DNA from 3 places in the Streptomyces sp. NPDC048734 genome. Region 3 is predicted to be linked to each of the others. Evidence: riboswitches for the same ligand, from Rfam matches in the RefSeq annotation. Region 3 holds a riboswitch; each other region holds the start of a gene.

Region 1 (7,440 bases), on a different contig from region 3:
CGGCCTCCTGCTCACCGCCCTGCGCAACCGTCCCTCCCTGGAGGCCGTCCCGTCCGGCGAACTGAGCGAGGAGGTGGACCGCGCCAAGGAGGCCTGGCGGGAAGCCCTGCTGGAGCGCGGCATCCTGCCCTTCCTGCGCGAGGCCCTCGCCGGCCCCGGCACGAGCGCCGCACTCGACCCCGCGCCGGCCCCGCCGGCGCCCACCGGCCGTCTGCCGAAGATCGGTTACGGCCGTCCGGGCTTCAGCAGCCCCGACGAGGGGACGTCGAGCAGCTCCCGCCCGAGCTTCAGCAGCCCGGACTACACCAGCCCGGACTTCGGAGGCCCCGAGCACCAGCCGGAATAGGCCCTCGGCTTGCGCCCCCGACCCGGGGAGCGCAAGCCGTACGGAGCAGGGGCGGGTCCCCTGCCGGTCAGCCGGTCAGAGGATGCCCGCCTGCCCCGCGGCCGTGAGCCAACGCGGGAACTCGGACAGGAGCCGGTCGTAGAGCTCGGGGTCCGGGACCGTGCTGATGTCGTCGACGGCGAAGAAGCCCACGTTGTCCACGCGTCGGCCGGGCAGCGTGTCGAACCGCTCGAGGATGCCGTAGTTGGAGCGGCCGAGCCCGACGAACTGCCAGAAGATCGGCTCCTCCACCGCGGCGCGCAGTTCCTTCTCGATCGCGGCGTCGCGGTAGACGCCTCCGTCGGAGAAGAACAGCACCAGTGTCGGGGCTGCCGCCGGGTTCGCCCGGACGAAGTCTCTGACCTCGGCGATGACCTTCTGTTCCTCGTTCTGGATGCCGACCGATCGCATGTCGACCTGGTCCGGCTGCAGCCCCTTCCGCGGCTTCTTGCTCCGCCGGAACAGGCTGATCTCCCCCACCCGCACATGCAGCCGCAGCCACTCGGGAAGCTCTCCCAGGCGCAGATCGGGCAGCCGTGCCGGGTTCGAGGCGAACGTCCAGGCCTGCATCTCGCCGTCGTCGTCGAGCTGTGCCGCCACCGCGGCCATGCGCTCGACCACGTCCGCCACCACACCGCCGGAGTACAGGAACGACATGGATCCCGATGCGTCGAGCACCAGAACGACCCGCGCGCTGACCCCGGCCGCACCACGCTTGCTCAGGCTGACGGCGACCTGCTGCTTGCGCAGGGAGAGCCGCTTGCGCATGTCGACGGGAAGGCGTTCCTCTCCTTTGGTCAGCCGGGCACCCCCGGAAGACGACGCGGATACGGCGGTGGCGGGGGGCGGCGGCGTGGGCACGACCGGAGGGGGCCAGGGAGCGGCCGACGGAGGCGGGGGCGATGCGGGCACGACGGGTGGAGGCGGCGGAGGTGTAGGCACGGACGATGTCTCCGGGCCGGCTGCCGTGACGGCGGGCTCCTCATCGACGCTGATCCCGAAGTCGCTGGCGAGGCCCGCGAGCCCGGAGGCGTACCCCTGTCCGACCGCCCGGAACTTCCAGCGCCCCTCCCTCAGGTACAGTTCACCGCCGATGAACGCGGTCTCGGTCTCCCCCCGCATGTCGAACCGCGCCAGCTCCGTCGGACTCCCGGCGTCGAGCAGTCTGAGCGTCAGACCGGCCACCTGTCCGAAGGTGCCGCCGTCGGCGGACGCGCACAGTTCGACACGGGCGACGGCACTCTCCAGCGAGCGCAGGTCCACCTCGACCGTGTCGGTGGTGACGCCGCCGACGCTCCGCTTCCCCAGGTGCCGCACGGCTCCGGAGGCGTGCCGCGGCTGGTTGTAGAAGACGAAGTCCGCGTCGTCACGCACCTTGCCGACGTCCGTCAGCAGTAGGGCCGACACGTCCACGTCCGGTCCGCCGCCCTGTTCGGACCAGCTGATCTCGACGCGTACGGACGGCACGTCGACCGGCAGATTGGCGCCCTTGCTCATGGATTGCGCTGTCATGACACCAGTCTGCCGAGCCACAGCCCAGAAGCACCTCCCCCAACGGAAACCAACGGCCGGCCGCCCGCGTCCCACCCTCGGCCCGACCACCACCGACGCCGCCCCGACCCGGAACATCACGGCCCGGCTGCCGTGCCCCCAACCGGCACGGCGGCCTCGCCGTTACCGCGCGTCGGTCCGCGACCGGCGGATACACCCGATTGTCCGCGGCCGCGAACTCCTTGGACTTCTGTGCCATTCCCTCCTCGACCTCCTCCCGGCGGCCTGCGTGCTCACGGCGGATGTCTTGGGAGATCTTCACCGAGGACCAGTTCGGGCCGGAATCACTGATGAAGACAACGTGCCGACGCGCTACGACCCGTTCCAGGTCCCTTTCCGTCGCAGGCGCTCTTGACGCGCCCTCTCTCCCCACGCAGCCAGTGAAAAAACTGCGCCCATCATCACGCCGCCCAGGAGCACCCATGTGATGTCGGCGAAATGTGTCTCACTTGTGAGCGCCACCGATGCGAAAGCTCCGGTCGCGGCGGCGGCGCCCAGCAGCCCTACCCTCAGCGGGTATCGCGCCGCGTAGCGCTGTGTACGGGTTGGAGGGCGTTCACCGCCCAAGGTGCGATCCACGGCCCGGAAAAGCAGCACCACACTCCCACCGAACCGTCTCAGTCTCCGAGCCACTTCCACCATGGCGCGAGCGTAGATGCGCTGTTCCAGCGTCGTCCATGGGATCGGTGAAGCACCGTACGGGCCCCTTCCCCCGTCAGAAGGGGCCCACGCCGGCGAGCGGGCGTCGTCTCAGTCCGCGATCGGCAGGTACACCCTGTTCCCGGTCGCCGCGAACTCCTTCGACTTCTGGAGCATCCCCTCAGCGACCTCCTCAGCCGTCGCACCCGCAGCCGCCGTACCGCCGAACCGCTCTGTGATGCTTTGGCTGATCTTCATCGAGCAGAACTTCGGCCCGCACATCGAGCAGAAGTGGGCCGTTTTCGCCGGTTCGGCCGGCAGTGTCTCGTCGTGGAACTCCCGTGCGGTGTCCGGGTCGAGAGCCAGGTTGAACTGGTCCTCCCACCGGAACTCGAAACGGGCGTCGGACAGCGCGTCGTCCCATTCCTGCGCACCGGGGTGCCCCTTGGCGAGGTCGGCTGCGTGGGCGGCGATCTTGTAGGTGATGACGCCGGTCTTGACGTCGTCACGGTTGGGCAGACCCAGATGTTCCTTGGGTGTGACGTAGCAGAGCATCGCCGTACCCCACCAGGCGATCATCGCGGCACCGATGCCGGAGGTGATGTGGTCGTACGCCGGGGCGACGTCCGTCGTCAGCGGGCCGAGCGTATAGAACGGAGCTTCATCACAGATCTCCTGCTGAAGGTCGATGTTCTCCTTGATCTTGTGCATCGGGACGTGTCCCGGACCTTCGATCATGGTCTGAACATGGAAACGCTTCGCGATGCGGTTGAGTTCCCCGAGGGTGCGCAACTCCGCGAACTGGGCCTCGTCGTTGGCGTCCGCGATCGAGCCGGGCCGCAGCCCGTCGCCCAACGAGTACGTGACGTCATAGGCCGCGAGGATCTCGCAGAGTTCCTCGAAGTTCTCGTAGAGGAACGATTCCTTGTGGTGGGCCAGGCACCACGCGGCCATGATCGAGCCGCCGCGGGAGACGATGCCGGTCTTGCGGTTCGCCGTCAGCGGGACATACGGCAGGCGCACGCCCGCGTGGACGGTCATGTAGTCCACGCCCTGCTCGGCCTGCTCGATCACCGTGTCCTTGTAGATCTCCCAGGTGAGCTCCTCGGCCCGACCGTCGACCTTCTCCAGCGCCTGATAGAGCGGCACCGTGCCGATGGGGACCGGCGAGTTGCGCAGCACCCACTCACGGGTGGTGTGGATGTTGCGGCCGGTGGACAGGTCCATGACGGTGTCGGCGCCCCATCGGGTGGCCCAGGTCATCTTCTCGACCTCCTCCTCGATGGAGGAGGTCACCGCCGAGTTGCCGATGTTGGCGTTGACCTTCACCAGGAACCGTTTGCCGATGATCATCGGCTCGATCTCCGGGTGGTTGACGTTGGCGGGCAGCACCGCACGTCCGGCCGCGATCTCCTCACGGACGACCTCGGGCTCCACGTTCTCCCGGATGGCCACGTACTCCATCTCCGGCGTGATCTCACCCCGGCGCGCGTAGGCGAGTTGAGTGACCGCCTGCCCGTCCCGGCCACGGCGCGGCAGGCGGGGCCGTCCGGGGAAGACCGCGTCGAGGTTGCGCAGTCCGCCGCGCGGTGAGGTGTGTTTGATCCCGTCGTCCTCCGGACGGACGGGGCGGCCCGCGTACTCCTCCGTGTCACCGCGGGCGATGACCCAGTTCTCCCGCAGAGGCGGCAAACCCCTGCGGACGTCCGTCTCGACAAGCGGATCGGTGTACGGACCGGAGGTGTCGTACAGCGTGACCGACTGCCCGTTGGTGAGGTGCACCTGACGGACCGGCACGCGCAGGTCGGAGCGCGGGCCCTCGACATACGCTTTGTGCCATCCGATGGACTTCCCGGCCTCCCCGTCGCCAGAGACCTCGTCGGAGGTCTGCGCGGAGGCAGGCGTGCGTGCGTCCTTGTTGGTCATGAGACCTACTCCCTACGCCGGCATTACCCGGTAACAGGTTCAGCGGTCGACGCAGCGGCTTCCGTCTGCCGACGATTCATGTGAAACATCACTCGGTGGAGGTGACGTTCCACGTGAAACATCGCGAAGATGGAGGTCAGCGTCCTCTCAGCCCGGTGCTCCGAGCTCCCGCGTGTGCAAAAGTGCCTCCACGCTAGCGTCCTTTGTGGCGCGGTGAACAGTGGGCCTCGGTCGTTCTTGCGATGATCGGGCAGTGACCACGACACCCCATCCTCCGTTCCCACCGCCCGAACAGCCCCGCGGCCCGGGCATTCCTCCCGCCGGACGCTCCGGGCGAGGTCAGGGGTACGGCCCCGGTGGCGGTTCCGTTCCCGGATCGGGCCCTCGTCCGGATGCCGGTCCGGGTCTGAGTGCGGGGCCCAACAGCGGGTACGGCTTCGGCCACGAGGGCGGACAGGGCTCCGGCGGGGGCCACAGCCATCTGCCCGACGACGGTGCGCACACGCCTGGGGCCGGGGCCGGCCAGGGCGGGGTTCCCCGTGCGGGTCGTGGGCGCGGTGCTGATGAGGGAAACGGAAGCGCCGGCGGAGGCTGGGGACACGGCCCCGGCCCAGGTGACGGGCACGGTGGTGGGCGCGGTGGCCATGGCCCCGGTCCGGGCGGCGGCCACGGGCACAGCCACAGTCATGGCCCGGCCGCCCCTGTTTCCAAGCATCTGCGCAAGGTCATCGCGGCCGTTCTCATCCCCTTCGCCGTGGCCGTGCTCGCCGGTCTGGTCGTGCTGTGGCCCGGTGGTGCCCCGGCACACGAGCGCACCGGAGTCGGCTTCGACCGGCAGACGCAGCGGGCGACGGTCTCCAACGTCGAGAGCATCAGCTGCTCATCGGCGAACGCCTCGGGCGGCACCCCCACCGGTGACACCTCCACCGCTGAAGGCTCCTCCGCGGCCCAGCAGGCGAACGGAACCTGCAAGAAGGCCACGATCCGCGTGGACACCGGCGCGAACAAGGGCCGTACTTTCACGGAGATCGTCCAGCCGGACCAGTCACGGCAGCTGCACGAGGGGCAGAAGGTCGTGGTCGCCTACGAGCCCTCCGCGCCGAAGGACCTTCAGTACTCGGTGACCGACGTGGACCGCCGCGTCCCGCTGACCGTACTCGCCCTCATCTTCGCCGTCGCCGTCGTGGTCGTCGGGCGACTGAAGGGGGTCATGGCGCTGGTCTCACTGACCATCAGCTTCATGGTGCTGAACTTCTTCGTCCTGCCCGCGATCCTGCAAGGCTCGAACCCGCTCGCGGTGGCGGTCGTGGGGGCGAGCGCCATCATGCTCATCGCTCTCTACCTGTGTCACGGTCTGTCGGCCCGCACCTCCGTGGCTGTTCTGGGCACCCTCATCTCCCTGTTGCTGATCGGCGTCCTCGGCTCCTGGTTCGTCGACTGGGCGGCGCTCACCGGCAACACGGACGACAACACCGGTCTGATCCACGGCCTGTACCCGACGATCGACATGAGCGGTCTGCTCCTCGCCGGGATCATCATCGGATCACTCGGTGTCCTCGACGACGTGACGGTCACCCAGACGTCGGCGGTCTGGGAACTGCACGAGGCCAACCCCACAATGAGCTGGCGGGGGCTGTACCGGGCGGGCATCCGGATCGGTCGCGACCACATCGCGTCCGTGGTCAACACGCTCGTCCTGGCCTACGCCGGCGCAGCCCTCCCGCTGCTCCTGCTGTTCTCCATCGCGCAGAGCAGCGTCGGCACGGTCGCCAACAGCGAGCTGGTCGCCCAGGAGATCGTGCGCACGCTGGTCGGTTCGATCGGTCTGGTCGCGTCGGTTCCGGTGACCACGGCACTCGCCGCGCTCGTGGTGTCGGCGGACCGGTTGGGTACGGGCGCTCCCACCGCGGCAGCTCCGGCGGCGCCGGGGGCGTCGTCGGCCGGTACGGCGGGTCCGGCCGCGCAGATCGCTCGGGGCGGCAGGGGCAGGCGCCGCAAACACTGACGCTCCCCCGGGTGCGCGAAAGGCGGCATCGGACACGACGCCCTTCGCGCACCCGGGACGTCATCCGCCTCCTGCAGGCCGCTTCGCCGATCGGGGCGGGCCGATTGCCAGGCGCACCGTCGCCGTTCCAGCAGAAGCGTTACTTCACCGGCGTGCCACCAAGACCTCACCCGGCGCTCTGTTCCTCCGCCAGGATCCGGTCCAAGGCCTCGTCGAGATGGGCGTCGAAGTCGGCGAAAGCACCCTCCTGCCCCAACGGGACCAGCTTGTCGGTGCGGTCGAGGAAGGCCACGAGCGGAGCCGCCGACGATCGGAACACCGCTTGGTCACAGCCCACTTGAAGCCGGATCAGCACTTCACCCAGGAGATCCCGGTCGGCCGGCGAGACCCGCACGTCTCCCTCGCCGCACGGTCTGCCCACCCCGTCGATGAGCAGCTCACGCCCGAACGCCCAGGTCACCGGGGCATCACCGGGCAGATGAAACGTGAGCCGTACGGCATACGGATCACAGGTCTCGTAGCCAAGTTCCACCGGGATGCGGAAAGAGAGCTCCTCGGAGACGAGAAAGCTCATCATGACCTCTGCCTCTACTGCCTGCACGGACTCGCGCATCGTCCTATCCCGTCATCGCCGGCGACTGGCTGGGAATCAACCCCTGACACTGCTGGCATCTTGCTGAACGCGCACAACAGATCACAAGGAGTGATTTTTCAGATGCTGATAGAGACAGCAAGTGACCCCAGCGTCCGCCCGACCTCGCTCTGCAACTGCTGTACCGCCGTCGGCAGCCGGTCGGCCTGATGAGCGGGAAGGGAAATGGCCATGGTGGCGGCGCTCGTACCCACGGTGATCGGAATCGCGGCACACACCGTGCCCAGCGCGTACTCCTGCCGCTCGACGACCGTCTCCATCCGCCGCATGCGGGCCAGCCGC
Region 2 (7,440 bases), on a different contig from region 3:
GGGGAATGCGGCCCGCGAGCCTGGCCAGCCTCCCCGCCTCCACGCCCCTCCGCATCGCCCGGGCCATCAGCACCGGCTCCTGCGCCCGCGTCACCGCCGACGCCAGCATCACCGCCGCGCACCCCAGCTCCATCGCCAGCGCCACGTCCGACGCCGTACCGGCGCCCGCGTCCAGGATCACCGGCACGCGCGCGTTCTCGACGATCAGCTGGAAGTTGTGGGGGTTGCGGATGCCCAGTCCGGACCCGATCGGCGAGCCCAGCGGCATCACCGCCGCACACCCGACGTCCTCCAGCTTCCGCGCCAGCACCGGATCGTCGTTCGTGTACGGCAGCACCGTGAACCCGTCGTCGACCAGCGTCTCCGCCGCGTCCAGCAGCTCGACCGGATCGGGGAGCAGCGTCCGCTCGTCGGCGATGACCTCCAGCTTGACCAGGTCGGTGCCCAGCGCCTCCCGCGCCAGCCGTGCCGTCAGGACCGCCTCCCCGGCCGTGAAACACCCCGCCGTGTTCGGCAGCACCCGGATGCCGAGCCGTTCCAGGACCGACAGCACGGACCCGTGCACCGAGGGGTCCACCCGCCGCATCGCGACGGTGGTCAGCTCGGTGCCGGACGCGACCAGCGCCCGCTCCAGCACCTCCAGGCTGGGCGCGCCGCCCGTCCCCATGATCAGACGGGACGAGTACGCCGTACCGCCGAGGACGAAGGGATCGTCGGCCATGGCTCAGCCTCCCTGGACGGCGGTGAGGACTTCCACGCGGTCTCCGTCGCAGAGGGCGGTGGCGGACCACCGCGCGCGCGGGACGACGGTTTCGTTGAGGGCCGCGGCCACCCCGGAGGACGCCGGCGTCAGGGACCGTACGACGCTGTCGAGGGCCGTGCCGGGAGCGACCTCGCGCCGCTCACCGTTCACCGAGATCTTCATGCGGGCTGCTCCGAGAGTGCGGCGGCGTGGAAGCGCCGGGGGGTGAAGGGACGGGCCTCGGCGGGGAGTTCGCCGGTGACCAGCGCGTGCGCCAGCACGTCCCCGGTGACCGGCGCCAGCAGCACGCCGTTGCGGTAGTGCCCGGTCGCCAGCAGCAGTCCGTCCAGCCCGGTCGGCCCGAGCAGCGGCGCGTTGTCCGGTGAGCCGGGACGCAGCCCCGCGCGGGTCTCGGTGAGCGGCAGCTCGGTGATCCCGGGGACCAGTTCGTGGGCGTCCCGCAGCAGCTCGTACACGCCGCCCGCCGTCACCGTCGTGTCCCAGCCCAGTTCCTCGCTCGTCGCCCCGACGACCAGCTCGCCGTTCTCGCGCGGCACCAGGTAGACCTGGCTGCCGCGCACCACGGCCCGGACCGTCCGGGTCAGGAACGGCGCGTACCGCCGCGGCACGGTCAGCCGCAGCACCTGCCCCTTCACCGGCCGCACCGGCGGCAGCACCTTTGCCGGGACGCCCGCGAGCCGCCCGCTGAGGCTGCCCGCCGCGAGCACCACCTGCCGCGCCGCGAGCGTCGTACCCGCGCGCGTGCGCACTCCCGTGGCGCGCCCGGCCGACACCGTCAGCCGCTCCGCCCGGTCGCGGTGGAAGGCCACGCCCGTCCGCTCACAGGCGGCCACCAGCGCCGCCACCAGCCGCCGCGGATCGACCTGGTGATCCCCGTCCACCCGCAGTCCGCCCCGCACCCCGGGCGCGAGCAGGGGCTCCAGCCGCCGGCACTCCCGGCCGGACAGCCACTCCGAGTCCAGCCCCGACCGCCGTTGCAGGGCGTGCAGTTCCCGCAGGTGGGCGCGGTCGTCGGCGTCCAGCGCGACCGCGAGGGTCCCGGAGCGGCGGTAGCCGAGGTCGTGGCCGGTCAGTTCGGTCAGCTCGGCCGCGAAGTCCGGGTAGCGGCGGGCCGATTCCAGGTTCAGACCGAGCAGTGTCTGTTCGCCGTGGTGCAGTTCGGAGACGGCGGCCAGCATCCCGGCCGCCACCTGTGCGGCCCCGCCGCCCGGCTCGGGATCCAGCACCACCGTGGCGAACCCGCGCTGCGCGGCCCGCCACGCGGTGACCAGCCCGATGATGCCGCCCCCGACGACGAGGACGTCCGACGTGACTGAGGACATGGGCGTCCAGCCCCTCCCTTCGCCGGCATGACCCGGATCAGGTTCGTACGGTCGGAGGCCGCCAGCCTCCCTCTCAGCCCGGTGCGTCCGGGCTCCCGCGAGTGCTCTAGGTTGGCCACCCTAGTCCCCCGTCCTCCGTCTCGGTAAGGGAGCCTCCTCTCGTGGCCCGTTCGCTCGACGGCCTGGTCCTGGCCCCGGTGGCCGACCAGGCCCCCGGTCAGGTCGGCACCCGCACCCGCTTCACGTACCGCGAACGCGACGGCGTCGTCTGGGCCGACTACGCGGGCGGCGACGTCGTCCGCGGGCATCTCGTGGGCACCCGGCGGGGGGACCGGCTGGACTTCCGGTACGTCCAGCTGGGGCGCGACGGGACGACGTCGTCCGGGCACTGCGCGTCCACGGTCGTCGAGCTGCCCGACGGGCGGCTGCGCCTCGACGAGACCTGGCAGTGGGAGTCGCGGGCCGGCAGCGGGACCAGCGTGGTGGAGCAGATCACGGAGCAGGACGGCTGACTGACGACACGTCAGCTGTCTAAGGTGATCGGGTGAGCGAGCAGACGCGGGAAGAAGACGGGCGGGCGGCGCGACGGGTGGTCGTCGTCGGCGCGGGGATGGCCGGGGTGCAGACCGCGGTCGCCCTGCGCGAACAGGGCTTCGACGGCACGGTGATCGTCGTCGGCGCCGAACCCCACCAGCCCTACGACCGGCCCCCGCTGTCCAAGGCCGTCCTGCTCGGCAAGGCCGAGCACTCCGCCTTCGACGTCGACTTCGAGAGCCTCGACGTCGAACTCCGGCTCGGCAGCGAGGCCCTCGGCGTCCGCCCCGCCGACCACGAACTCGACACCGAGTCCGGGCCCGTCCCGTACGACGTCCTCGTGCTCGCCACCGGCGCCGAACCGATCCGGCTGCCCGGCGCCGAGGGCGTTCCCGGCGTCCATCTGCTGCGCACCCTGGACGACGCCGAACGGCTGCGGCCGGTGCTCGCCGGCCGGCACGACATCGTCGTCGTCGGCGCCGGCTGGATCGGCGCCGAGTTCGCCACCGCCGCGCGCGAGGCCGGCTGCGCGGTCACCGTCGTCGAGGCCGCAGACCGGCCGCTGGCCGGCGCCCTGCCCGCCGACGTCGCCGCCGCGATGACCGCCTGGTACGCAGACAGCGGCACCGGACTGCGCACCCACGCGCGCGTGCGGCGCGTCGAGCCCGGCGCGGTCCTCCTCGACGACGGGTCCCGGCTGCCCGCCGACGCCGTCGTGGTCGGCATCGGCGCCCGCCCCGCCACGGCCTGGCTGACCGGCTCGGGCATCGAGCTGGGCCGGCACGGCGAGGTCGTGGCCGACGCCGGCCTGCGCACCTCCCTGCCCGACGTGTACGCGGTCGGCGACTGCGCGTCCTTCCCCTCCGGGCGGTACGACGAGCGCCTCCTGGTCCACCACTGGGACAACGCCCTCCAGGGCCCGCGCACGGTCGCCGCGAACATCCTCGGCACGGCCCGCGGGGAGGCCCCCGCGGTCTACGACCCGGTCCCGTACTTCTGGTCGGAGCAGTTCGGCCGCTTCGTCCAGTACGCCGGGCACCACGGCGGCGCCGACACCACCCTGTGGCGCGGCGACCCCGCCGGACCGGCCTGGACCGTCTGCTGGCTGCGCGACGACCGCCTGGTCGCCCTGCTGGCGGTGGGCCGCCCGCGCGACCTCGCGCAGGGCCGCCGGCTGATCGAGTCGGGCACGCCGGTCGACCCGGAGCTGCTCGTGGACCCGGAGCGGCCGCTCAAGACGGCGACGGCCTGACCGGGGCGTCTCCGGGGCGTCTCCGGGGCATCTCCGGGGCGTCACCGGTGCTCCGTCCGGAGGGGTCCCGCGGCGTCCGGCGGCGGCCCCGTCCCCCTGGGGGGAGCCTCGGGTACCGACTGTCGGTCCGGGATGGCAGTCTTGGGGGGTGACCGAGATTGACGCAAAGATCGATGCTCTCGTCCCCGCCTGGCTCACCCTGCCCGACATCGCGGAGATGCTCGATGTCGACGTGACGCGTGTGCGGCAGCTGGTCAAGGAAGGCCAGCTCGTCGCCGTACGCCGTGGTGAGAACAGGGCGCTGCACGTCCCCGCCGCCTTCATCGACGAGGACAAGGTGACCAAGGGCCTGTCCGGGACCCTGACCCTGCTGCGGGACGACGGCTTCACGGACGAAGAGATGCTGGAGTGGCTGTTCACGCCCGACCCGTCCCTGCCCGGGACCCCGGCGCAGGCACTGAGTGAGAACCGCGGCACGGAGGTGAAGCGCCGCGCCCAGGCGCTCGCCGTCTGAGCCCGAGATCCGCTCCACGGATCCGCCGCTCTCCACGGATCCGCCGCTCTCCACGGATCCGCCGCTCTCCACGGATCCGCTGATCCGCTGATCCGTCGATTCACGGATCCGCCGATCCGTTCGGAGACCTGCCGCGCGGACTCGCCGTCAGAACCGCCAGGTGTGCGGCCGTGGTCCGCCGCGGCCGCACACCGCCGCCCCGGGAAAGACCCGAGGCGCCGCCCACGTCCCGGGGGACCCACGCATGCCCGACACGGCCCGCTCCCAGCTCGCCGACGCCCGCCTCTACCTCTGCACGGACGCCCGTAAGCGCCAGGGCGACCTGCCGGAGTTCCTGGACGCGGTCCTCGCGGGCGGCGTCGACATCGTGCAGCTGCGCGACAAGGGCATGGAGGCGGCGGAGGAGCTGGAGCACCTCGAGGTGTTCGCCGACGCCTGCGCCCGCCACGGCAGGCTGCTCGCGGTCAACGACCGGGCGGACGTCGCCCATGCCGCCGGCTCCCAGGTCCTCCACCTCGGCCAGGGCGACCTGCCGGTCCCCGCGGCCCGCGCCCTCCTCGGGGCCGGCGTGCTGATCGGCCGCTCCACGCACAGCGAGGCGGAGGCGGACGCCGCGGCCGTCCAGGAGGGCGTCGACTACTTCTGCACGGGCCCGTGCTGGCCCACCCCCACCAAGCCCGGCCGCCCGGCCCCCGGCCTCGGCCTGGTCCGTCACACGGCGGCGCTGGGCACCGGGCGTCCCTGGTTCGCGATCGGCGGCGTCGACCTCGGCAACCTCGACGAGGTGCTGGAGGCGGGCGCCCGCCGCGTCGTGGTCGTCCGGGCGATCACCGAGGCCGACGACCCCGGGGCCGCGGCGGCGGAGTTCGCCGAGCGGTTGCGCGCGGTCTGAGCCGGGCGCCCGGACGCCGGCCCGTTCACCCGTCCGGCCTCCTCGCCCGTCCCCGTCCCGGTCCCTCCCGTCCTGGTCCTTCCCGTACCGGTCCCTCCCGCGCCGGCCCGGTCCCGCGCTGTCCGTCGACCTCCCCTCCCGGCTCGCGCCCGCCTGTCCAAGGGGTGGACAACAAGGCGACAATTCGGGCAAATTTCCGAGTTTCGGTGAGGGGAGGCCCCTCCCCTGGCTAACCTGCGGGTATGGCCCTCGGAACCGCATCCACCAGGACCGACCGCGCCCGCACCGTGCGCGACATCCTGGCCACCGGCAAGACGACCTACTCGTTCGAGTTCTACGCGCCGAAGACCGCCCAGGGCGAGCGGAACCTGTGGAACGCGCTCCGGCGGGTCGAGGCCGTGGCCCCCGACTTCGTCTCCGTCACCTACGGCGCCGGTGGCACCACGCGGGCGACCACGGTCAAGGAGACGCAGCAGATCGTCGTCGACACCACCCTCACCCCGGTCGCGCACCTCACGGCCGTGGACCACTCCATCGCCGAACTCCGCAACATCATCGGCCAGTACGCCGACGCCGGGATCCGCAACATGCTCGCCGTGCGCGGCGACCCGCCCGGCGACCCCATGGGGGAGTGGGTGCCGCATCCGCAGGGCCTCACCTACGCCGCCGAACTCGTCCAGCTGATCAAGGAGTCGGGCGACTTCTGCGTCGGCGTCGCCGCCTTCCCCGAGATGCACCCGCGTTCCAGCGACTGGGACACCGACGTCGCGCGCTTCGTCGACAAGTGCCGGGCCGGCGCCGACTACGCCATCACGCAGATGTTCTTCGAGCCCGACTCCTACCTGCGGCTGCGGGACCGGGTGTCGGCGGCCGGCTGCGCGACCCCGGTGATCCCCGAGATCCTGCCGGTGACGAGTGTGAAGATGCTGGAGAGGCTGCCCAAGCTCAGCAACGCCCACTTCCCGGCGGCGCTGAAAGAGCGGATCCTCACAGCCAAAGACGATGCGGCCGCTGTACGCTCCATTGGCATCGACTTCGCCACGGAGTTCTGCGCTCGGCTGCTCGCCGAGGGAGTGCCCGGACTGCACTTCATCACGCTCAACAACTCCACGGCGACGCTGGAAATCTACGAGAACCTGGGTCTGCACCACCCACCGCAGGCCTAGACCGGCCGCACCGCCTTACGACACACTGCGGAGCGGCCGAGGGGAGAGGGGCGTACATGGGCTGGACGGTCCTCTACATCGCGTTCGGCGTCGTCGCGCTGTGGCTGCTCGGTGAGGTGCTGCTGCAGTACAAGGCACGGCTGCGCTGGCGGCTGCTCGCCTTCGGCGGCTTCCTCGGCGTGGTGGTCGGTGTCCTGATCCCGTCGGTCGTCGTCATCGGTGTGGGGGCGGCCGCCTTCGCGGTCGGCCAGACGTACGTCACGCTGTCGTTCCGCCGCGGCTTCGCCGAGGGCTGGGCCGTCAGCCGCCCCGGCACCGAAGGCACCAAGCGCCGCCGCGGCAAGGGCGAGCACCAGGACCCGACCCTGGAGGTCTCCGACCTGGAGGAGACCGAGGGCGGCCCCGACCCGTACGGCCGGGACGCGGGCACGACGTTCGGCGACGACATCGCGTACGGCCAGGACAAGGGCGCCTACGGCGACGACGACCGCGACGACGTGTTCACGCCCACCGCGCGCGGCGCCGGCGCCGCGGCGGCCGAGGCCACCTCCGTCTACGAGCCGCAGCCCCTGCCCGACGACACCGGCTCCTACGGCGTGTACAGCGACACCGCCCACGCGTCCGCCGCCCAGACCCAGGACCAGTACGCGACCACCGCCCAGGGCGCCGACCAGGGGTACGGCTACGACGGCTACTCCGGATACGGCCAGCAGCAGTACGGCTACGACGCCTCCGGCGAGCAGCAGTACGCGGCCTACTCCGACCCCTACATCGGCACCCAGACCTACGGTGGCGGCTCCTACGACGCCGGGTACGACCAGCAGCAGTACCCGCAGCAGGGCTACGGCCAGGACCAGTACGGCACCGGCGGCTACGACGGAACCCCGGCCGGCGGTGTCTGGGTCCCGCAGCAGCGCAGCACCGACGACCCGCTCGCCGGCGAACTCCCGCCCGAGCAGCCGTACCCCTACCAGGGCGACGGGCAGCGGCAGGGCAA
Region 3 (7,440 bases):
CCCCGGCCAAGGCCTGCCAGGCGGACGCCACGCCCACCGCCCCCGCCACGCCGTCGGCCCCCGCCACGCCGTCGACCCCCTCGACGCCGCCCTCCGACACCGTCTCACCCCCGGCGACGCCGGAAACCCCGGCCCCGTCGGCCTCCGGGAGCGACAGCACCACGCCCGCCGACACCGCGAGCAACGCCCCGTCGCCCGCCCAGGAGTCCAACCTCGCCGAGACCGGCGCCAGTTCCCGCACCGGCCTGATCGTCGGCATCGCGGCCGTCCTGGTCCTCGTCGGCGGCGGCGCGGTCTTCTTCGGCATGCGCCGCAAGGGAACCGGCAACCGCTGACCGTCCGAGTGGCCCGCCCCGGGCCGATGGGCGGGGCGGGCCACTCGCCGGTTCAGCCGAAGGCCGTCTTCTCCAGCCAGAACTCCAGCAGCTCACGATCGCCGAGAACCTCCAGCTCCGGCGCGTCCAGGGGCAGTCGGCGGTAGAAGGCGAGCAGGACCGAGGTGAGCGGGCCGCGCAGCGCCACGGACGCCTTCGCGTGTCCCCGCCGCCAGACGATCCCGCGCTCGGTCAGCTCCACCCACCTCCCCCACCCTGCGGGCGGGGGGTCCGCCATCCCGCTTCGCCCGGCGTCCAGCCCCGCCGGCGCGTCGGTGGCGTGCAGATGGATGCTGCGGCCCCGGTGTTCCGCGGCGCACAGCTCGGCGGACGCCCGGTGCGGCAGGTTCCGCTGCACCCACGCCACGAGGTACAGCCACTCGTCCAGCGCGTCCGCGGCGACCTCCGGCGCCACCTCGTAGGGCAGCCCGGCGGCGAGCGCGGCGTCGGCGCGGTGCACGGTGATCTCGTGGGTCATCCGGCGGGCCCAGAACCGGGTGTCACCCTCCCCCGCCCAGCCCCACACCTCGGTGTCGGGCCCGGCCTCCCGCAGCGCGGCGACGACCCTCTCACCGGCCTCCGTGAGCCATGCGTCCAGCACGGCCGGGTCGGCCCGGGCCTGCGGACCGCCGTGCGCGGGGATCTGCTCGTCCCTGATGTTCTCCCGCGCCCGGGTCCGCACCAGCAGCTCCACCCAGCGCAGGGCCCCGCCCGTGTGCCGGACGAGCTGTTCCAGGGACCAGTCGGGGCAGGTCGGCACGGTGGCCGACAGGTCGGCACCGGAGGTCACGATGGACCTCAACTGCCCCACCTGGTGCGCGATTTCGTCGCAGTACCGATCATGCGAGAGAAGGCTCATGCGCCACACCGTACGGGCGGGACGATCAGTCGAGCACGACGATTTCGGTCGCGTCGAACTCCACCCCGACCGTGTCCCCGGTCTCCGGCGCCAGCCGCAGCGCGCAGGCGGCCTCCAGGCGCGGGGCGTCCCGCGGCTGGAGGCGGACGGCGACGTGGGTGCCCTTGAAGGTGCGGGCGGCGACCGTGCAGGGCAGGCCCTGTCCGGCCTCGACCAGCCGCACCCCGGCCGACCGCACCAGCAGCGTGCGGGTGCCCTGCGGGGAGCCGGCCGGCACCGGCACCTTGCCCCACGGTGTGTCCGCGGCCTCCCCGGTGACGCTCGCCTCCACCACGTTGTCGAAGCCGAGGAAACGGGCCACGAACGCGTCCGCCGGCCGCTGCCACACCTCAAGTGGCGTGCCGGACTGGGCGATCCGCCCGTCCCGCATCACCACGACCCGGTCGGCCAGCGCGAACGCCTCGCCCTGGTCATGGGTGACCGCGAGCACCGTGGTGCCCAACCGGTCGAAGAGTTCGCGCAGTTCGACGACCAGCCGCTCCCGCAGCGACCGGTCGAGCTGTCCGAGCGGTTCGTCCAGCATCAGCAGCCGTGGGCTGGGCGCGAGCGCGCGGGCCAGCGCCACCCGCTGCTGCTCACCGCCGGAGAGCGCGGCGACGGCCCGCCCGGCCGCGTCCGGCAGCCCCACCAGATCGAGCAACTCCCCGACCCGTTCGCGCTGTCGTCCCCGGTCGACGCCGCGCATGCGCAGTCCGAAGGCCACGTTGCCGCCGACGTCGCGCTGCGGGAACAGCTGATGGTCCTGGAACATCAGCCCCAGCCCGCGCCGGTGCGCGGGCACCCCCGACTGGTCCCGTCCGTCCAGCACCACCCGTCCGGCGTCCAGTGGTTGCAGCCCGGCCACCGCCCGCAGCAGCGTCGACTTGCCGCTGCCGCTGGGCCCGAGCACACACACCACCTCGTGCTCGACGACGGTGAGATCGACGGCGTCCAGCACCGCCCGGTCCCCGAACCGCACGGTCACGGCTTCCAGCCTCAGCATCAGAACTCCCCGGTACGGTCGACGGGGGTGCCCCCGGTCGAGCCTGTTCGAGACTGGGGGCGGATCCGCTCCAACAGCAGCAGGGCGATCGCGCACACCAGCATCAGAATCGTCGACAGGGCCATGGCCTGGCCGTAGTTCAGCTCGCCGGCCCGCCCCAGCAGCCGTGCCACGGCGACCGGCAGGGTGGGGTTGTCGGGCCGCGCGATGAACACCGTCGCGCCGAACTCCCCCAACGACACGGCGAAGGCGAACCCGGCCGCGACCAGCAGTGCCCGCCGCACCATCGGCAGGTCCACCTCCCGCCACACCCGCCACGGTGACGCCCCGAGCACGGCCGCGGCCTCCCGCAGCCGCTCGTCCACGGCCCGCAGCACCGGCAGCATGGTCCGCACGACGAAGGGCACGCCGACCAGCGCCTGCGCGAGCGGTACGAGGATCCAGGTGGCCCGCAGGTCCAGCGGAGGTTCGTCCAGCGCGATCAGGAAGCCGAAGCCGACGGTCACCGCGGAGACCCCCAGCGGCAGCATCAGCAGCGCGTCGAACCCGCGGACCAGGCGCCCGGCGTCCCGCCGGGTCAGGGCCGCCGCCGCCAGAGCGCCGATCGTCACCGCGATCGCGGTCGCGGCGAGGGCGTACTCCAGCGAGTTCCCGACCGCCTCGATCGGCGGCACCAGGAACACGTTGCCGTCCTCGCTCGTCAGAGCCCGGTAGTAGGCGAAGTCGGGGGCGTCGAGGGAGCGCTGCACCAGCACGGCCGGCGGCAGCACGAGCAGCAGCGCGACCGTGCCGAGCACCCCGGCCAGCAACGCCCACTGCCCCACGCCGCGCGGTCGCCGTGCCGTCCCCGCCGCGTCCACGAGCCGCAGCGCGCTCTCCCGCCGCCGTACGGTCCACGCGTGCACGGCGAGGATCGCGCCGACGGCGGCGAACTGGACGATCGTGAGAACGGCCGCCGTCGACAGGTCGAAGATCTCGGAGGTCTGCCGGTAGATCTCGACCTCCAGCGTGGAGAACGTCGGCCCGCCGAGGATCTGCACCACACCGAAGGAGGTGAAGGTGAACAGGAACACCATGAGCGCGGCGGCGGCTACGGCCGGCGCGAGCGCCGGGAGGGTGACCTGCCGCCAGGCCCGCAGCGGCGAGGCGCCCAGCACGCGCGCGGCCTCCTCCTGGCGCGGGTCGAGCTGCGCCCACAGCCCGCCGACCGTGCGCACGACCACGGCGTAGTTGAAGAAGACGTGGGCCAGCAGGATCGCCCACACGGTGGTGTCCAGCCGTACGCCCCACAGGTCGTCGAGGAGGCCGCCGCGCCCGACCAGCGCCAGGAACGCCGTACCGACGACGACGGTCGGCAGGACGAACGGGACGGTCACGACGGCCCGCAGGACCTGCTTGCCGGGGAAGGAGAAGCGGGCGAAGACGTAGGCGGCGGGCAGCGCGAGCAGCAGGGTCAGCGCGGTGGAGGCGAGCGCCTGCCAGGTGGTGAACCACAGGACGTGCCGGATGTCGGACTGTCCGAGCACGTCGAGCAGGCGCCCGAAGTGCCAGCCGCCGCCGGAGTACAGTCCCCGCGCGGTGATCGCGGCGACCGGGTAGGCGAAGAACAGCCCGAAGAACGCGACGGGCAGGGCCATGAGCCCGAGCCGAGCCGCGCTCCCGGTACGCCGACGGCGGCCGGCCGCCCGCGGCTTCACTTCAGTACGAGCGAGGTCCACGACTTGACCCACTGGTCGCGGTCCGCGGCGATCTTCGCCGGGTCCATCGTCTCGGGATCCTCGGCGGCCGGGCCGTACTCGGTGAACTCGGCGGGCACGGCCGCGCCCTTCGCCACCGGGTAGACGAACATGTTGAGCGGCATGTCCTCCTGGAACTCCTTCGAGATCAGGAAGTCGATCAGCGCCTTGCCGCCCTCGCTGTTCTTCGCGTTGCTCAGCAGTCCGGCGAACTCGACCTGCCGGAAGCAGGTGCCGACCGCGACGCCGGTCGGCGCGGTCGTCGGCTTCGGGTCGCCGTAGATCACCTCGGCGGGCGGGGAGGAGGCGTAGGAGACGACGAGCGGCCGGTCCGCGCCGGCCTTCCTGCCGCCGGCCGACCCGGAGAACTCCTCGTTGTAGGCCTGCTCCCAGCCGTCGACCACCTTCACGCCGTTGGCCTTGAGCTTCTTCCAGTAGCCTTGCCAGCCCTCGTCGCCGTACTTCGCCGCGGTGCCCAGCAGGAATCCGAGGCCGGGTGAGGAGGTGGAGGCGTTCTCGGTGACGAGGAGGTTCTTGTACTCCGGCTTCACCAGGTCGTCGAAGCCGGCGGGGGGCGCCAGCTTGTGGTCGGCGAAGTACTTCTTGTCGTAGTTGACGCAGACGTCGCCGTGGTCGACGGGCGTGACCCGGTGCTTGCCGGCGTCCAGCTGGTACCGGCCGTCGACCTGGTCGAGCCCCCGCGCCTCGTACGGCTGGAAGAGGTCGTTGTCGAGCGCGCGGGAGAGCAGGGTGTTGTCGACGCCGAAGAAGACGTCGCCCTGGGGGTTGTCCTTGGTGAGGATCGCCTTGTTGACGGCCTGCCCGGTGTCGCCGTCCTTGAGGACCTTCACCCGGTAGCCGGACCGCTTCTCGAAGTCGGCGAGCACCTTCTCGGAGACGGCCCACGAGTCGTGGCTGACGAGGGTGACGGTCCTGCTCCCGCCCTGCGCGGATCCGCCGTCGTCCGACGATCCGCAGGCGGACAGCGTGACGAGGCCGAGCACGACGGCCGCGGCCATGAACGTCCTGGTGTGCACTGGTATTCCTCCTGGAGGTGACCAGGAAGAGACGCGGCCCTGCCCGGGGACCCGCGAGGGGGCTCCCGGGCAGGGCGCAACAGCTCGAGTGATGACCGAACTTCCTACCCAGAATGACCTGGGCGAGGTTCAGAGGGTCTGCGGCCCGGTTGCCGCACTCTCAGCGCTGTGGCGCTCCCCTGTCGGAATATGAAGATGTCTGGTTCGTCGCACTGTCCGAAAACAGGACCGTACTGACGTCGGCCAGACTACCGCTCGGTGGCGGCGAGCTGACCACACGCCCCGTCGATCTCCTGACCGCGGGTGTCCCGGACGGTGACGGGCACCCCGTGCGCCGCGATGGCCTCGACGAACGCCTTCTCGTCCTCGGGCCGGGAGGCGGTCCACTTGGAGCCCGGCGTCGGGTTCAGCGGGATCAGGTTCACGTGCACGGGCCGGCCCTTGAGCATGCGCCCGAGCCGGTCGCCCCGCCAGGCCTGGTCGTTGATGTCGCGGATCAGCGCGTACTCGATGGACAGCCGGCGTCCGGACTTCTCGGCGTACTCGAACCCGGCGTCGAGCACCTCGCGCACCTTCCACCGCGTGTTCACGGGGACGAGGGTGTCGCGCAGCTCGTCGTCGGGGGCGTGCAGCGAGATCGCGAGCCGGCACTTGAAGCCCTCGTCGGAGAACCGGTTGATGGCCGGCACCAGCCCGACCGTCGACACGGTGATCCCGCGCTGCGAGAGCCCCAGCCCGTCGGGCGCGGGGTCGGTGAGCGCACGGATCGCGCCGACGACCCGCTTGTAGTTGGCGAGCGGCTCGCCCATTCCCATGAACACGATGTTGGACAGCCGGGCCGGCCCTCCGGGGACCTCCCCGTCGCGCAGCGCCCGCATCCCGTCCACGATCTGGTGGACGATCTCGGCGGTGGACAGGTTCCGGTCCAGCCCGGCCTGCCCGGTCGCGCAGAAGGGACAGTTCATCCCGCAGCCGGCCTGCGAACTGATGCACATGGTGACCCGGTCCGGGTACCGCATCAGCACCGACTCCACGAGCGTGCCGTCGAACAGCCGCCAGAGCGTCTTGCGGGTGGTCCCCTGGTCCGTGGACAGGTGCCGTACGACCGTCATCAGCTCGGGCAGCAGCGCCTCGCGCAGCTTCTCGCGGGCGCCGGCGGGGATGTCGGTCCACTCGGCCGGGTCGTGCGCGAACCGCGCGAAGTAGTGCTGGGACAGCTGTTTCGCACGAAACGGCTTCTCACCGATCCCCGCCACCGCCTCCTTCCGCTCGGCGGGCGAGAGGTCGGCGAGATGCCGCGGCGGCTTCTTGGCTCCGCGGGGGGCGACGAAAGTGAGTTCTCCGGGCTTCGGCATAACCCTTCCAGTGTCGCAGATCCACTCGGATGCCCCGGTCGGCTCATACGACGAGCCCCCGTCCTCGGGGGACGGGGGCTCGTCGCGGGTGCGGGGCGGGAAGTGACTCAGCCGGAGCCCACGAACAGCACCAGCAGCAGCCACACCACCGGCGCGGTGGGCAGCAGGGAGTCCAGCCGGTCCATGATGCCGCCGTGGCCGGGGAGCAGGGTGCCCATGTCCTTGATGCCGAGGTCCCGCTTGATCATGGACTCGCCAAGGTCGCCGAGCGTGGCGCTGGCCGCGACCGCCAGGCCGAGCAGCAGGCCCTGCCACCAGGCGCCGTCCTCGATCAGGAACTGCATGCACAACGCGCCCACGACCATCGCGAAGGACACCGCGCCGAGCAGGCCCTCTCGGGTCTTGCCGGGGCTGATGCGCGGAGCGAGCTTGCGCTTGCCGAAGCGCCAGCCGACGGCGTACGCCCCGGTGTCGCTGACGACGGTCAGGAGCAGGAAGGTCAGGACGCGGCGCGCTCCGTCGTCCGCGGTGAGCATCATGGCGACGAACGTGGCCAGGAACGGGACGTAGAAGGCCGCGAAGACACCGGCCGTGACGTCCCTGAGGTAGCCCTCCGGCGGTTCCGTCATCCGCCAGACCAGGACCGCCAGCGCGGTCAGGGCCATGGCGACCCAGGCTCCCTCGGCGCCCCGGACGTACCCGGCGACGACCATGGCGGCGCCGCCGACCGCGAGCGGCACCAGCGGCGCCTTGATGCCCTTGCGCTCCTGGAGCCGGCTGGTCAGCTCCCACAGGCCGACGACGACGGCGACCGCGACAACGCCGACGAACACGGCCTTGACCACGAACAGCGACGCCACGATGACCGCACCGAGCCCGACACCGACGCCTATGGCCGCAGTCAGGTCACGGCCCGCGGTCTTCTTCTGCGGGACGGGTGCCGGCTGCGGTGCGTCGGGCATGGGCTCCGGATTCTGCGGCACCGCCGCAGGGGGCAGCGCCGACGGGGTCTCGTCACGGAACGTCCCCACGGGGAA

Evidence for each region. Region 3 has a riboswitch for thiamine pyrophosphate ahead of ACGFQC_RS30905 (thiamine ABC transporter substrate-binding protein). Riboswitches for the same ligand answer to the same signal wherever they lie in the genome.
Region 1: it holds a riboswitch for thiamine pyrophosphate, as region 3 does, so the genes downstream of both, thiC (phosphomethylpyrimidine synthase ThiC) here and ACGFQC_RS30905 (thiamine ABC transporter substrate-binding protein) in region 3, are expected to answer to the same signal.
Region 2: it holds a riboswitch for thiamine pyrophosphate, as region 3 does, so the genes downstream of both, thiO (glycine oxidase ThiO) here and ACGFQC_RS30905 (thiamine ABC transporter substrate-binding protein) in region 3, are expected to answer to the same signal.

What each region holds. Positions count from the first base shown of each region.
Region 1 is NZ_JBICUZ010000003.1:544,374-551,813, reverse strand. It holds gene ACGFQC_RS11485 (hypothetical protein) at 1-346, shown strand, start outside; gene ACGFQC_RS11480 (VWA domain-containing protein) at 422-1,897, opposite strand; gene thiC (phosphomethylpyrimidine synthase ThiC) at 2,687-4,501, opposite strand; TPP riboswitch at 4,494-4,683, opposite strand; gene ACGFQC_RS11470 (YibE/F family protein) at 4,983-6,506, shown strand; gene ACGFQC_RS11465 (SsgA family sporulation/cell division regulator) at 6,673-7,119, opposite strand; gene ACGFQC_RS11460 (IclR family transcriptional regulator C-terminal domain-containing protein) at 7,218-7,440, opposite strand, start outside.
Region 2 is NZ_JBICUZ010000001.1:986,157-993,596, forward strand. It holds gene ACGFQC_RS04340 (thiazole synthase) at 1-721, opposite strand, end outside; gene thiS (sulfur carrier protein ThiS) at 725-925, opposite strand; gene thiO (glycine oxidase ThiO) at 922-2,085, opposite strand; TPP riboswitch at 2,083-2,194, opposite strand; gene ACGFQC_RS04355 (hypothetical protein) at 2,247-2,597, shown strand; gene ACGFQC_RS04360 (FAD-dependent oxidoreductase) at 2,630-3,871, shown strand; gene ACGFQC_RS04365 (Rv2175c family DNA-binding protein) at 4,020-4,385, shown strand; gene thiE (thiamine phosphate synthase) at 4,630-5,277, shown strand; gene metF (methylenetetrahydrofolate reductase [NAD(P)H]) at 5,520-6,443, shown strand; gene ACGFQC_RS04380 (hypothetical protein) at 6,500-7,440, shown strand, end outside.
Region 3 is NZ_JBICUZ010000016.1:92,946-100,385, reverse strand. It holds gene ACGFQC_RS30925 (LAETG motif-containing sortase-dependent surface protein) at 1-335, shown strand, start outside; gene ACGFQC_RS30920 (maleylpyruvate isomerase family mycothiol-dependent enzyme) at 388-1,233, opposite strand; gene ACGFQC_RS30915 (ABC transporter ATP-binding protein) at 1,259-2,278, opposite strand; gene ACGFQC_RS30910 (ABC transporter permease) at 2,275-3,912, opposite strand; gene ACGFQC_RS30905 (thiamine ABC transporter substrate-binding protein) at 3,969-5,048, opposite strand; TPP riboswitch at 5,132-5,239, opposite strand; gene rlmN (23S rRNA (adenine(2503)-C(2))-methyltransferase RlmN) at 5,297-6,403, opposite strand; gene ACGFQC_RS30895 (phosphatidate cytidylyltransferase) at 6,511-7,440, opposite strand, start outside.